DNA from 2 places in the Stenotrophomonas sp. YJH_SMC_81 genome. Region 2 is predicted to be linked to the other one. Evidence: predicted binding sites of a transcription regulator. Region 2 holds the regulator's gene; the other holds the start of a gene.
What was found. Region 2 encodes FliA, which starts transcription of late flagellar genes. Its sites were predicted from a motif close to TAAAGTTTNNCNNNCNNNGGCCGATAA; they were not measured.
Positions count from the first base shown of each region.

Region 1: the regulator FliA is predicted to act here: its motif matches at 2,267-2,293, upstream of AC5P8U_RS10085 (GGDEF domain-containing protein).

Region 1 is NZ_JCAFUB010000004.1:125,914-133,693, reverse strand. It holds gene AC5P8U_RS10090 (TonB-dependent siderophore receptor) at 1-2,039, opposite strand, end outside; gene AC5P8U_RS10085 (GGDEF domain-containing protein) at 2,326-3,741, shown strand; gene AC5P8U_RS10080 (MFS transporter) at 3,841-5,058, opposite strand; gene AC5P8U_RS10075 (winged helix-turn-helix transcriptional regulator) at 5,134-5,583, shown strand; gene AC5P8U_RS10070 (metallophosphoesterase) at 5,657-6,784, shown strand; gene AC5P8U_RS10065 (response regulator) at 6,917-7,600, shown strand; gene AC5P8U_RS10060 (sensor histidine kinase) at 7,597-7,780, shown strand, end outside.
Region 2 is NZ_JCAFUB010000003.1:325,308-333,087, forward strand. It holds gene AC5P8U_RS07935 (chemotaxis protein CheA) at 1-1,132, opposite strand, end outside; gene AC5P8U_RS07940 (protein phosphatase CheZ) at 1,135-1,740, opposite strand; gene cheY (chemotaxis response regulator CheY) at 1,740-2,132, opposite strand; gene AC5P8U_RS07950 (RNA polymerase sigma factor FliA) at 2,190-2,933, opposite strand; gene AC5P8U_RS07955 (MinD/ParA family ATP-binding protein) at 2,930-3,817, opposite strand; gene flhF (flagellar biosynthesis GTPase FlhF) at 3,804-5,432, opposite strand; gene flhA (flagellar biosynthesis protein FlhA) at 5,578-7,638, opposite strand; gene flhB (flagellar biosynthesis protein FlhB) at 7,683-7,780, opposite strand, start outside.

The DNA.
Region 1 (7,780 bases), on a different contig from region 2:
TCGCAGCTGCCGGTGCAGCGCGGGTCGTTGTTGATGTTGGTCGTGGCCGGTTCCTGCTTGCCGTAGAAGGTGCCGGTCAGCAGCACGGACAGCCTGTCGGTGGCCTGCCAGTCCAGCATGGTGTTGATCGTGTACTTCGGGATCACCGACAACGGCTGGTGCGTGGTCTTGTTCTCGTTTTCCACCATGTAGGTGAAGTTGTTGCTCCACTTCAGGCGGTTGCCCTGCTCGCCCAGCAGCGGAATGACCAGGTTGCCTTCCAGCCCCTGCACGATCGCCTTCGGCGCGTTCTCCCAGCGGAAGATGCGGCCCTTGGTGTCGGCGGTCAGCCCGATCTGGGTGTAGCCGGCCTGGATCTTGTCCTTGTAATCGTTGTGGAAGTAGGTCAACGACGCCTGCCAGCCGCTCTGCGGTGCCCACTCGATGCCCAGTTCCTTGTTCAGGCTGGTTTCCGCCTTCAGGTCTGCGTTGCCGCGCATGTAGCAACCGGCGCCCAGGCTCGGCAGCGCATTCGGGCAGCCGTTGCCACGGGTGTAGTACAGATAGTCCGGATTCGACTGGTACAGGTTCGGCGCCTTGAACGCGCGGGCGATGCCGCCCTTCACCACCCAGTCGCTGCTGATGCGGAACTGCGCATTGAGGCTGGGGCTGGTGTTGTTGCCGAACTGGCTGTGGTGGTCAAAACGCAGGCCCGGGGTAACGATCCAGCGCTCACCCAGGTAGATGTTGTCTTCCACGAACACCGCCGTGGTCTGCGCATCGGCCTTGCCGCGCGCACGATCGGCCGACAGCCCCGGGATGCCACCGCCGCTGCTGCTGGACTGGCTCATCGAGTACGGGTCGGTCAGCCGGCTGTCCAGGTATTCAAAGCCCAACGTCCAGATGTTCTCGGCGCCGCCCAGCGTGGTCGGGAAGCTCACTTCGCCATCCAGCTGGTAGTTGCGCAGGCGCGAGGTCGACCAGTCGGTGCCGTTGAAGCTGCCTTCCGGGCCACCGGCCAGGCCTTCATTGATGCGCGAGTTGTTCACCGCTTCAACTGCAGCGGTCACCCGCGAGGTGACATCGCCCCAGCGGCCACGATGGGTGATCGCGCCGGTGTTGCGGTACATGCGGTTGGTTTCCGCCTTGCCGTCGGCCAGGGCGGCCAGATCGATGCCGGTCGAAGTGCCGGTGGTGCTGACCGCGCGGTCACCAGCATAGATGTTGCCCTGGCGGCTGGTGCCGGCCTCGAACTCGACCACCTGGTCGGCGGTCACGTCCCAGCGCAGCAGCGCGTTGATGTCGCGGTTCTTGACGCCCTCGCGGCCAGCCGGTGGCACTGCGTTCGGCTGGGTGGCGTACTGGCGGTTGAGATCGAGTGAATCGGCGTCGGTCTTGTTGAGGTTGCCGTACAGGCGGAACGACAGCGTGTCGGTCATCGGCCCACTCAGCTGCAGGCCGACGCGCTCGCTGCCACCTTCGGCGCTGTGTTCGGGCACCAGCCCGTACAGGTCGACCGCACCGGTCAGGTCGCCGGTCGGGCGCTTGGTGATGATGTTGACCACGCCACCGGAAGCACCGGAGCCATAGCGTGCCGCCGCCGGTCCGCGCAGCACTTCGATGCGCTCGATCATCTCCGCCGGCACCCAGTTGGTGTCGCCGCGCGTGTTGCGCTCGCCACTGCGGCCCATGCGCACGGCATCGCGCGCACCGATGCGCTTGCCGTCGACCAGGATCAGGGTGTTTTCCGGGCCCATGCCGCGCAGGTCGATCTGGCGGTTGTTGCCATACTGGCCCGAGGCGCTGTTGCCGGTGAGGTTGACGCCCGGCATGGTGCGCAGCAGTTCGGCGATGTCGTTGGCCGGTGGGCGCTTGGCGATGTCCTCGGCGGTGATGGTCGAGGTACCCAACGCCTGGCGGGCAATCTGCGAGGCGGTGACGTGCACCGTGTCGATATCGGTGGCGTCGGCTTCAGCCTGGGCGGTCAGGGCGCTGCCCGCCAGCAGGGCGGCAACGGCGAGCGCCAGCGGGCGCGGCGAGAGGACAACGGCAGGAGACATGATCTGGACCTTCTGGCAGGGCAACGGGGCCTCTGGCAAAGGGCTTGAGGCAACGACGAGGGGGAGGCGGAGCGTCGCTGCAGTCGCCTGCGGCCCGATCCGTGCGCGCATTCTCCCATCAATGCGAGTGATTCTCAAATGCGTTCGCTCATTGCTACCGCAGGCGTGATGTGACCTGCGTGCCGGACGACCCTGCATCGCGCTTAAACTGGCCGGCTTGCCCACCATCAACCGCACGCCACCGCGGCCGATACCCGTGGTTTGCCGTACGCAGTCAGAGATCGACGTGGAACCACCCCAACTGGACGATGCCAGCCAGCCGCTGGCCGAGGCCTGGCAGCACTGCCTGCAACAGGCCGGCCCTGCCGCCACCGCGCTGCTGCACGCCGCCGCAACCGATGCCCCGCCGGCGTTGGCCCAACGCTTCTACGAAGTGCTGTTGCAGGACGGGCGTGCACGCCGCTTCCTGTCCCACGATCAGGTCAAGCAACGCCTGCAACCGGCCATGCAGCGCTGGCTGGTGCAGCTGCTGACCACCGATGCCGACGGCATTGCCGCCACCGTTGCCTCGCAACGGGTGATCGGCGATGTGCATGCCCGGGTCGGCATTCCGGTCGACCTGGTCACCCGAGGCGCGCGCGTACTCAAGCACGAGCTGTTCGTGCGCCTGCGCGACGACGCGCCCGACAGCGCCACCGCGTTCGCCGCCATCGACTGCCTCAGCGCGATCATGGACATCGCCATGGAAGGCATGACCCTGGCCTACACCCATGCACGTGAGCGCTCCACCCGCGCCGATGCTGCCTACCGGTTGTTCTCGCTGGTGCAGAATGTCGGTACTGAACGCGAGCGTCAGCGTGCACTGCTGCTGGACTGGGAGAACGCCCTGCTGTACGCACTCGCCGGCCACGTGCAGGCCAGCGAAAGCGCCAGCCTGGCGACCTCGGAATTCGGCCTGTGGTTCACCCACAAGGGCATCCCCAGCTTCGGCGAGAGCAGCGAAACCCAGCAGGTCGGCCAACTGATGGCCCGCATCGACGGCAACCTGCAGCGGGCAAGCCATGACACCCCGGCGCAACGACTGGCGGTGCTGCCGGCCATCCGCGAGGACCTGGCCGCCATCCGTACCCTGATGACGCTGTTGTTCGAACGCATCGGTGAACTGGATGCCGGCAGCGATGCCCTGACCAACCTGCTCAACCGCCGCTTCCTGCCTACCGTGCTGCGCAGGGAGATCGAGCTGGCCACGCGCAACCGCACGCCGTTCTCGCTGCTGCTGCTCGACCTGGATCACTTCAAGGCGATCAACGACGGCCACGGCCACGATGCCGGCGACCGCGCGTTGCAGCACGTGGCCGGCCTGCTCGGCCAGCTGACCCGCGGCAGCGACTACCTGTTCCGCTACGGCGGCGAGGAGTTCGTGGTGGTGCTGGTTGCCGCCAGTGAGTCACAGGCCTCGGTGATCGCCGAGAGCCTGCGCCGGCAGATCGCGCAGTCGCCAGTGGCACTGGCCAACGGCCAGGTTCTGTCGCTGACTGCCAGCATCGGCGTGGCCGGCCATGATGGCCACCCGGACTACGAACGCTTGATGGCACGTGCCGACGCGGCGATGTACGAGGCCAAGCGCAGCGGCCGCAACCGCGTGGTGGTGGCCAGCGCCGACCTGCAGGAAGCGCCGGGGCGGCGCGCGTTGCAGCGCTGAACTGGCGGAAATGAAGAATCCCGGTGGCGGATAGAGTCGACTGTTAGTACTACCGCGCGCAGCGCGGAGCTTTTCGCCGTCGGAACGAGGAGCAGTCGACTAACAGTCGACTCTACCGATTCGCGCGGCAGCCGCTGCTTTCACCGCCCGCCTCCGCCACGCTGCCCACCACAGCAGCGCCAGCAGCGCGATGCCGGCGCCCAGCAGGCACACGGCAGGCCAGCCGTGCCGGGCGTGCACCCAGGGCCCGGCAGCCGCACCGGCACCACTACCCACCGCATAGAAGAGCATGTAAAGCGCCACCAGGCGTCCATGCTGCTCGCCCGGCGCGCGCAGCAGCAGCGCCTGGTTCGAGACATGCAGCGCCTGCCCACCCAGATCGAGCACGATCACGCCCAGCAGCAGCAACGACAGCGACTGCGGCAGGCCCAGCAGCGGCCACCACGCGACCAGCATCAACAGCAGCGCGCCAAGACTGACCCGATCGGCAAAACCGCGGTCCATCCAGTGCCCGACCCGCGACGCCATCAATGCACCTGCCACCCCAGCCAGGCCGAGCGCACCGATGGCCGCAGTGGACCACTGCAGCGGTGGGGCCGACAGCGGCAAGGGGGCCGCCGCCCAGAACACGTTGAGTCCGGCATACAGCAGCAACGCCAGTGGACCGCGCTCGCGCAGCGTTCGATCCCGGCGCAGCATGCCCAGCATCGAGCCGATCAGGTCGCGCCAACGCGGCGGCACCACGGGTATCGGCACCGCCGGCAGGCGCCGCCACAGCAGTGCGGCCAGGGTCGCCATCAGCGCTGCCGACAGCAGATAGACTGCTTGCCAGCCGGCAATGGCCGCCACCGTGCCGGACAGCACGCGCGCCAGCAGCAACCCGATGAACACCCCGCCCTGCACCACCCCCACCACGCGCCCGCGCTGCGCGGCCGGAGCCATCGCTGCCGTGTAGGCGATCAAGCCTTGGGTCAGCGCGGTGCCCAACAGCCCGGCCAGCAGCAGGCCCGACAACAGCCAACCGGCCGTGCGTGCCGCTGCCAGCCACAGCAGGGCCGCGACCAGTGCCGCCAGCTGCAGCCGCAGCAGGTGCCGCCGGTCACCGCGATCAGCCAGCGGCAGCAACCCGAGCAATGCCAGCACGCTGCCGGCCTGGGTCGCGGCCAGCACCGCGCCGGCAACCGCCCGCTCCAGCGCGAAGGCGTGTGCAAGCTGATCCAGCAGCGGCTGCGCGTAATAGACGTTGGCAACGCTGGCGCCGGCGGCAACCGCAAGCAGCACCAGCAGGGGGCGTGGAATCGGCATGGCATTCGTCATCTGGTTTCATATTGAAACCAGATGCAGGCTAGCTACTTTGGTTTTAAACTGCAACCACATAGGACGGAGACCGCCATGCACGCAGACAGCCCCTGCCCCGTTGCCCGCAGCGCCGACCTGCTCGGTGATCGCTGGGCACTGCTGGTGATCCGCGATGCCTTCGACGGCGTCAGCCGCTTCGGCGACTTCCAGCGCAGCCTGGGCGCCGCCCGCAACATCCTCAGCGATCGCCTGCGCAGGCTGGTCGAGGCCGGCATCCTGCAACTGCAACCGGCCTCCGACGGCTCGGCCTACCAGGAATACGTGCTCACCGCCGCGGGCCAGGCGCTGTTCCCGGTGCTGGTCGCGCTGCGCCAATGGGGTGAACGCCATCGCTTCGGTGCAGACGAAGCTCATTCGCAGCTGATCGAATCCAGCACGCGGCGACCGCTGCCGTACATGCAGCCGCGCGGGCGCGACGGTCGGCCCCTGCAGGCCGCCGCCACCCGTGTGCGCAAGCTCAGGGACGACGGGCACAGCGCCTGACCCGCCCATTCGCGCACACCGCGACCCGGTCGCGCCGGTTAGCATCGGATGTTTCCGCCGCCGGACAACGACGATGTCGCGCTATCGCTCTTCCCTGATGACCGCCCTGCTGCTGCCGTTGCTGGCCTGCAGCGCCGGAACCACGCAGGCCCGCGAGGTTGCCGCGCCCGCCGACCACGTGCAGGCCGATGGCCCCTATGTGTTCCGCCAGGGCGACCGGGTGCAGGCCAAGTGGATCTGCGCCGACAAGGTCGAATCGCGCACGCTTGCCTCCGGGGCAACAGGGACCGATATCGCACCGCGCTGCGGCTACGAACACACCGTGCATGTGGCTGCGCCGAATGCAGCCTCGGTCTCGGTGCTGCCGGCCACACCGCGCATCGTCGCGCTGTCCGACATTCACGGCCAGTACGGGTTGCTGGTGCGCCTGCTGCGTGCCCATCACGTGATCGACGCGCAGGATCGCTGGGCGCTGGGCAAGGACACGCTGGTCATCGCCGGCGACGTGTTCGACCGCGGCCCGCAGGTGACCGAGGCGTTCTGGCTGCTCTACGGCCTGCAGCAGCAGGCGGCCGCCGCCGGTGGCGCCGTGCACTTCGTGCTCGGCAACCACGAAACCATGGTGCTGTACGACGACCTGCGCTACGTCAACCCCAAGTACCTGCGCAGCGCCCAGCTGCTGGGCCGCAGCTACCCGCAGCTGTATGGCGCCGACTCGGTGATCGGGCAGTGGCTGCGCACCCGACCGGTACTGCTGAAGATCGGCGATACCCTGTTCCTGCACGGCGGCATCTCGCCCGAGGCGGTGCAGCTGGCGCTGGACCCGGCACGCACCAACGCGGCCTACCAGGCCTCGCTGGGCCTGCCCAAGGCCGAAGTGAAGGCCGACCCGGCCACCGCACCGCTGTATGACGGCAAGACCAGCCCGATCTGGTACCGCGGCTATTTCGATGGCCGCCTTGACACCGCGGGTGTGCAGGCCGTGCTCGACCGCCTGCAGCTCAAGCGCATCGTGGTCGGCCATACGTCGATGCCACACGTCAGCAGCTTCCACGGCGACCGCGTGATCGCCATCGACAGCAGCATCAAGAACGGCGAGAACGGCGAACTGCTGTTCATCGAGGAGGGCAAGCTCAGCCGTGGCCTGCTGGATGGCTCCCGGATGCCGCTGGCGCTGGGTGAGCCGGGGCTGCAGGACTGAATGGAGGGACAGCGTGACGGCGCCGGGAGGTGCCGGCGCGCTCCACCTTCACCCGGTTTGCGGCTACCCTTCGGCAGCCGAGAGGCCCGCCCCGTCCAGCCGGTGGGCCTGACCGTTACAGGAGCCCCGCGCATGCGCGTTCTGATTGCTGAAGACGACCCGGACATCGCCTCCGGCCTGTGCGCCTCGCTGCGCCGGCAGGGGCACGTGGTCGACCACGTCGACAACGGTGCGCACGCCGATGCAGCACTGGGCTCGACCCAGTATGCACTGCTGGTGCTGGACCTGGGGCTGCCGCAACTGGATGGCCGCGACGTGCTGCAACGACTGCGCCAGCGTGGCGATGGCCTGGCGGTGCTGGTGGTGACCGCGCGTGACGGCCTGGCCGAGCGGGTGCGCGTGCTCGACCTCGGTGCCGACGACTACCTGGTCAAGCCGTTCGCACTGGATGAATTCGAAGCCCGCGTGCGTGCACAGCTGCGGCGGGTCACCAGCAATGGCAATCCGGACCTGCGCATCGGCCGCTTGCGCCTGGACCTGGCCGGGCACCGTGTATGGATCGACGACCAATCACTTGAACTGACCGCACGCGAGTTCGGCCTGCTGTCGGCGCTGGCGGTGCGTGCAGAGCGCATCGTGTCACGCGCGCAACTGGTGGAAGCGCTGTGCGACTGGGGCCAGGACCTGACCGACAACGGCCTGGACATCGCCCTGCACCGCCTGCGCCGCAAGCTGCAGCCGGGCGGCATGGGCATCCGCACCGTGCGCGGGCTGGGCTACATGCTGGAAGATGCGCAGGACGACAGCGCCCCGTGATCAGTGGACCGCCCAGCCTGCGCCGGCGCCTGCTCGCCTTCCTGGCGTTGCCGATGCTGGGCCTTCTCACCTTCAATACGATCCTGGCCTATTACGTTGCGCTGGACTATTCCAACCGCATCCACGACCGCAACCTGATCGACGACACGCACTCGTTCGCGCAGATGCTGAGCACCATGC
Region 2 (7,780 bases):
GTACATGGCCCATCCGCGGCTTGCCCTGTGCTTCGCGCAGATCGGGCATTTCCACGCCATGGTCGATGGCGTTGCGGACCAGGTGCACCAGCGGGTCGGCCAGCGCTTCGACCAGGTTGCGGTCGAGCTCGGTCTCGGCACCGATCAGCTCCAGGTCCACTTCCTTCTTCAGCGAGCGGGCAACGTCTCGGGCGACCTTGGGGAAGCGCGAGAAGACCTTGCCCACCGGCTGCATGCGGGTACGCATCACCGCCGACTGCAGGCGCGCGGTGGCGATGTCCAGGGTCGACACGGCGCGGTCCAGTTCCTCGTCGCGCAGGCGCGCACGCAGGGTCTTGAGCCGGTTGCGTGACAGCACCAGTTCGCCGATCAGATTGACGATCGCGTCCAGGCGCTTGGTGTCCACGCGCACGGTATGTTCGGCTTCGGCCAGCGGCTTGGCGGCCGGCTTGGTCGCCGCTGCAGTTGCCGGTGCGGCCGGTGCGGCCAGTGGGCGTGGTGCCGCGATCGGTGCGGGCGCTACCGCAGCGATGGGCTTGGCGCCGGGTGCGGCGCCACCGTGCAGCTGGTCGAGCAGGGCTTCGAACTCGTCTTCGCTGATCAGGCCGTCGTCAGCCTTCTTTGCCGGCGCGACCGCAGTCGGTGCGTTGCCGCCGTGCAGCTGGTCGAGCAGGGCCTCGAACTCGTCGTCGGTGATCAGGTCGCTGCCACCCGCAGCGGGAGCTGCTGCGGCGGCGGGTGCAGCCACGGCACCGCCATGCATGTCGAACTGGGCGATCAGCTCCGGCGGCGCATAGCCCGGCTCGGTGCCGGAGGAAACTGCATCCAGCATCGCTTGCAGGTAGTCCAGCGATTGCTGGGCGGCATCGAAGTGATGGGCCTGCAGTACGGCCTGGCCCGCGCGCGCGATGCCCAGCGCTTCTTCGGCGGCGTGGCACAACTCGACCATGGCGGTGACGCCGAGGAAGCCGGCGCCGCCCTTGAGCGTGTGGTAGCCCCGGAACACCGCGTTGAGCTGCTCGGTGTCCTGTGGTGCCTGCTCCAGCGACACCAGCTGTTCGCCCAGGCGATCCAGGATTTCCTGCGCCTCGATGATGAAATCGGCAGTGATGTCGTCGGATACCGCGCTCATGCTTACAGCCCCAGGTCCGACAGCAGGTCGTCGGCGTCGTTCTGCGAGACCGCGTGGCGGTCCAGTCCCTTCAGTGCCGGCCCGGCCAGTTCCGGATCGGTGCGATGCTGTTCCGGCGGCAGGCCGAGCGCGCCGAAGCCCTCGTGCACGCGGCGGACGATGCCGACCACGCGACGGATGATCTGCCCGGTCAGGTCCTGGTAGCTCTGGGTCAGGGCGATCTCGGTGAGGTTGTGGCGGATGCGCTCGAGCTGTGCATCCTGGCCGGGCTGCAGGCCTTCGGCGCGCAGCTGTTCGGTCAGGCTGCGGCATTCCTCGGCCAGGTCCAGGGTGCGGTGCGTCGCCTGTTCGGTCATCGCCACCACGTGGTCCAGGCGTGCGCAGGCATCGTCCAGTTCGCCGGCCTCGCTGGGCACGGTCGGCAGTTCACCCAGGGCCTGCCCGAGCTCGCGGGCCAGCCGCGAGAGGCCGCTCATCATCGGCTGCGTGCGCAGCGCGACCAGTCCGTCGATGCGTTGCCGCCAGGCGGTTTCGTCACCGGACTCCAGTGCGTCCAGTGCTTCCTGCAGGCGCAGGGCGAGGGCATTCTTGTCGACCGTGGTGTCCATCAGGCGCTGGCCGCCAGGCGTTCGAAGATCTTGCCGAGCTTCTCTTCCAGCGTCTGCGCGGTGAACGGCTTGATGATGTAGCCGTTCACCCCGTTCTGGGCCGCTTCGATGATCTGCTCGCGCTTGGCTTCGGCGGTGACCATCAGCACCGGCAGGGTCTTCAGCTTGGCGTCGGCACGGATCGCCTTGAGCAGCTCGATGCCGGTCATGACCGGCATGTTCCAGTCGGTGACCACGAAATCGAACGGCTGGCTCTGCAGCAGCGACAGCGCGGCATGCCCGTCCTCGGCTTCGGCGGTGTTGGTGAAGCCCAGATCGCCCAGCAGGTTCTTGACGATGCGACGCATGGTCGAGAAGTCGTCCACGATCAGGATGCGCATGTTCTTGTTCAAAGCAGAGTTCCTTTGTTGTTCATTCCGGGCGGCCGGGGGCAGCTGCCTCGGGGATGTTCATTCTTCGAGGCCGGCGTCGACGGCCTCGAATACCTTCAGCCGGCCGCGCAGGCGCAGCACCGCCTGGCCGTGGATCTGGCAGACCCGCGACTCGCTCACGCCGAGCACCGCGCCGATCTCCTTCAGATTGAGTTCCTGCTCGTAGTAGAGCGAGAGCACCAGCTGTTCGCGCTCGGGCAGATGGCCGATGGCCTTGCCCAGCTCGCGGCCGAACTCGCTGCGCTCCAGCACCTGCTGCGGGGTCGGGCCACCCTGGGCGACCGTGTCCAGCTCGCCCTGGTCCTCGATGCGCGACTCCAGGCTCAGCACCTGGCCACGCGCAGCGTCTTCCATCAGGCGCAGGTACTCGGGCAGTGGCATCTCCATCGCGGCGGCCACTTCGGTGGCGCTGGCGGCGCGGCCGCTGCTCTGTTCCAGGCGGCGGATGGTGGCCGCAGCATCGCGTGCACGGCGGTGCACCGAGCGCGGCACCCAGTCGCCACGGCGGATCTCGTCGATCATCGAGCCACGGATACGGATCGAGGCATAGGTCTCAAACGAGGCGCCCTGGTCGGCGTCGTAGCTGCGCGAAGCCTCGATCAGGCCCATCATGCCCGCCTGGATCAGGTCGTCGACTTCGACGCTGGCCGGCAGGCGCGCGGCCAGATGGTGGGCGATGCGCCGCACCAGGTCCGAGTGCTGGGCGATGACCTCGTTGGCCGCCGAGCGCTGGACTTCCCTGTACTGGGCCGCGCCTTTCATGCCGCCACCCCGCGCTGCTTGAGAATGCGTTCGAGGAAGAACTCGACGCCGCCGCGTGGTTCGGTGGGCGCCTGCCAGCGGGCCGTGCGGCGCGCGATCTCGGTGATGGCCAGTGCGGACGGGCTGGACGGGTAGGCCTTCACCACCGGCTGCTGGCGCTGCACCGACAGGCGCAGCCAGTCATCCTGCGGCACGCAGCCCAGGTAGTTCAGCGAGACATCGGCGAGGAACTTCTCGCAGACGCGGGTCAGCTTCTCGTACAGTACGCGGCCCTCGTTGGGGTCGCGCACCATGTTGGCCACCACCTGGACGCGGTCCACGCCACGTTCGCGCGAGAGCACCTTGATCAGCGCGTAGGCGTCGGTGATCGACGCCGGCTCGTCACAGACCACCACCACGGTGTCCTGCGCGGCCTGGCAGAAGGTCAGCACGCCGTCGGTGATGCCCGCGGCGGTGTCCACCACCATGATGTCCAGCTCGCGTTCCAGCTCGGAGAACACGTTGACCAGGCCGACGTGCTCGGCCGGGGCCAGCTCGGCCATGTGCCGGCGGCCGGACGCGGCCGGGACCACCAGCACGCCGTTCGGGCCTTCGACGATGACGTCGTCCAGCGAGCAGCGGCCGGCAACCAGGTCGGCCAGCGTATAGGTGGGGTTCAAGCCCAGGATCACGTCGATGTTGGCCAGGCCGAGGTCGGCGTCCAGCAGCAGCGTGCGCTTGCCCATGCCGGCCAGCGCCACGGCCAGGTTGGCCGACACGTTGGTCTTGCCCACGCCGCCCTTGCCGCCGGTCACGGCGATGGTGCGCACAGGGCCGAGCGGCTCGCTGCGGGTGGCCGACAGCGGGAAGGTCTTGGTCAGCTTGGCGTACTCACGCGACGGCATGGTTCAACTCCGGGTTGCAGGGCATATCGGCCGCTCGGCGCAAATCTTCAAGGCGAAGTACGAGATTGGCCGCACTGGCCCGGTGCAGGTCGTCCGGAACGTCCTGGCCGTCGGTCACCCAGGTGATCGGCAGGGCGTGGTCCACGGCCACCGACAGGGCGTTGCCGAAGCGGCCGGTTTCGTCCAGCTTGCTCAGCACCAGGCCCTGCAGGTTGGCGGCACCGAAGCGGCGGACCACCTCGTCCATGTCGCCGAAGCTGGTGTTGGCCGGCAGCACCAGCAGGGTGCGCACCTGGCGCGCGGCGCGCAGCCACTGCAGCTGCGCGGCCAGCGCGCGGTCGCGCGGGCCCAGTCCGGCGGTGTCGATCAGTACCAGCTTGTAGTCCTTCAGGCGTTCCAGCAGCTGGTCCAGGTCGGTGCCGCTGTTGGCCTCGTGCACGGCGATGCCGAGCTGCCGGCCGTAGCCATACAGCTGCTCGCGGGCGCCGATGCGGGTGGTGTCGGTGGTGACCAGAGCCACGTCACGCGGCGCGTGCTTCTCGGCGAACCGCGAGGCCAGCTTGGCGATGGTGGTGGTCTTGCCGGCGCCGGTCGGGCCCACCAGCGCGATCACGCCGCCTTCCTCCAGCGGGTCGACCGGGGCAATCGGCAGCTTGCGCGAGATCAGCCCCAGCATCAGGCCGCGGCCTCGGTGCGCCTCGGTCTCCAGCGGAATCTGCATGGCGACGTCGCGGGCCAGGCCAGCATCGAAGCCGTACTCGTCCATCAGGTCCAGCGCGGTGGCGCGCACCGGGCAGCCGCGCAGGCGCTCGTCGGTGAAGCGGTTCATTTCGCGCTCGATCACCTGGCGCATGCCGGCCACTTCCTGGCGCAGCTGGCGGATCTCGGCGTCGTCCTGGGCGACCACGGTCAGGACCGGGGCTGGGGCGAGCGTCGGCGTCGGCGCGGCTTCGACGGTGGCATCGGCCAACGCCGGTTCGCTGACGGCGACCTCCGGCTGCGTTTCGGACAGGGTTGCGGTCGGCAGCGGTGGCGGCTGCACCGCCGGCGCCACGCTTTCGTGATGCGCCTCGTGCGGCGGATCGATCTGGAAACGGGCGCGGTTGGCCGGCGCGACGAGGGCCGGTGCCGGCGCCGGAGCAACGATGGCCTCGGCGAACGGGGCGAAGATCTGGTCCGGCAGTGCCGGTTCATTGACGGCGGCGCGTGCCAGGGTGGCGGCGAAGCCGGTGCTGCCGCGGGTTGGCACGATCTCGTCGGCGCTATCGAGGGTGCGGCCGGTAGCGCCCACTGCTGCACGGGCGAGGGCGGCCACCGCCGAGGTGGTGGCGGCAACCGGTTCCGGTGCCGGGGTGCTGCTGCGGCGGCGGGTGACGGCGGCGATCACCGCGTCGGCGGCGGTGCGCGGCTTGGGTGCCGGCGGCGGTGCGACGTCGCGGCGCGAGGCTTCCAGCGCACGCTGCACCGCGCTCTCGTCGTAGTTGGCGGCGGCGACGATCTCGATGCCTTCCTCGATCCGGCGGTTGGACAGGATCACGGCGTCAGGACCATGCTCCTTGCGCACCAGGTTCATGGCCGAGCGCATGTCGGCGGCGACGAATCGTTTGATTTTCATGCTGTGGTCACGAGGCGAAGACGGCGGGGTGGCGGTCGGGGAACTCGGGTGGTCGGTGGTCTGCACGGTGCGGGTTCCCCTTGGTGTCTGTCTGTTGCGTTGGTTCGAAAGTGGTGTCTGTTTTCTGGCGCATCGGCGGGCGGCGTCAGCTGATCGTTCCGACCAGCTTCAGGCGCTTGTCCTCCGGCACCTCGCTGTAGGCCAGGACCGACAGCGAAGGAACGCTGTGGCGGACCAGGCGGGCCAGCGCGGCGCGCACCGGGCCAGGTACCAGCACGACCGCGGGCTCGTTGCGGGCTTCCTGCTTGCTGACACATTCGGCCAGGCTCTGGTGCAGTCGCTCAGCGAGTCCGGGTTCCAGCGCGGCGCCGTTGCCCTGCGTGGACTCCTGCAAGACACGTTCCAATTGCGGGTTGAGGGTGAACACCGGCAGCTCCGCCGACATTCCGGCGATCTCCTGCACGATGAAGCGGCCCAGTGCGGTGCGCACCGCGGCGGTCAGCACGGCCGGGTCCTGGCTGCTGGGCGCATGTTCGACCAGTGCCTCGGCGATCTTGCGCAGCTGGCGGATCGGAATGCGCTCGACCAGCAGGTTCTGCAGCACGCGCACCACCGCCGACAGCGGCAGCGCCTTCGGCGTCAGATCTTCGACGAGCTTGGGTGCGCTCTTGGCGAGGTTGGCCAGCAGGTGCTGCACTTCCTCATGGCCGAGCAGCTCGGGTGCGTGTTCGCGGATCAGGTGCGACAGATGGGTGGCGACCACGGTGGCCGGGTCGACCACCGTGTAGCCCAGCGTTTCGGCCTGGGCGCGCTGGTGCGGCTGGATCCAGGTGGCATCCAGGCCGAACGCGGGATCCTTGCCGGCAATGCCCTCCAGTGCGCCGAGCGCGCTGCCCGGATCCAGGGCCAGCTCGCGGTCGGGGTGGATCTCGGCGGTGGCCACCGGCACGCCATGCACCAGCACGCGGTAGCCGTTGGCCGGCAGTTCCAGGTTGTCGCGGATGTGCACCGAGGGAATCAGGAAGCCGACATCCTGGGTCAGCTTGCGGCGCACGCCCTTGATGCGCGCCATCAGTTCGCCGCCCTGGTTGCTGTCCACCAGCGGAATCAGCCGGTAGCCGACCTCCAGGCCCAGCGGATCGACCGGGCGCAGCTCGTCCCAGCTCAGTTCGGCGGTCGGTGCCGGCGCGGCGGGGCGGCCCAGCGCAGTGAGCGCGGCAGCATCGGTGCCACTGCCTGTTGCATCGGCAGCCGGTGCCTTGGTCTTGCGATACAGCTTCCAGGCGATGAAGCCAAGGATCGCGGCCAGCGTCAGGAAAGCGACGTTGGGCATGCCCGGCACCAGGCCAACGACGCCGATGATGCCGGCGGTGATCGCCAGCGCGCGGTACTGGCCGAACACCTGCCCGGTCATGGCCTGGGCCATGTCCTGCGAGCGCGAGGCGCGGGTGACCAGCATCGCCACCGCGCTGGACACCAGCAGTGCCGGCAGCTGCGCCACCAGGCCGTCACCGATGGAGAGCAGGGTGTAGGTGGCAGCGGCGTCGCCGAACGGCATGCCATGCTGCAGCACGCCCACGGCCAGGCCGCCGAGCATGTTGATGAACAGGATCAGGATGCCGGCGATGGCGTCGCCGCGGATGAACTTGCTGGCACCGTCCATTGCACCGTAGAAGTCGGCTTCCTCGCGGACTTCCTCGCGGCGCAGCTTGGCTTCCTCGCGCGTCAGCAAACCGGCGTTGAGGTCGGCGTCGATCGCCATCTGCTTGCCGGGCATCGCGTCCAGGATGAAGCGCGCGGTCACTTCCGAGACGCGGCCGGCGCCCTTGGTGATGACCACGAAATTGATGATGGTCAGGATCGCGAACACCACGATGCCGACCGCATAGTTGCCGCCGATCACGAATTCACCGAAGGCGGCGATGACCTTGCCCGCAGCGTCGTGGCCGTTCTGGCCGTTGAGCAGGATCACGCGGGTGGAGGCCACGTTCAGCGCCAGCCGCAGCATGGTCGTGATCAACAGCACGATCGGGAAGATGGTGAAGTCCAGCGGGCGCTTCACGTAGACCACCGCCAGCAGCACCATCAGCGAGATGGCGATGTTGAAGGTGAACAGCGCATCAAGGACTGGCGCGGCCAGCGGCACCACGACCATGGCCAGCAGGGCCAGCACGATCAGCGGCGCGCCAAGGCCCTGGCGGATCATTTCCAGGGCACGGCGGGTGTTGAATCCGGTGGCGGGCTGGGCGCTCACGGGCGGCCTCCCTTGCCGAATTCATCCACCTGGATGTGCGGGGCGTCCGGCATCGGGCCAGTGCGCCAGGCGCGCAGCTGGTAGACGTAGGACA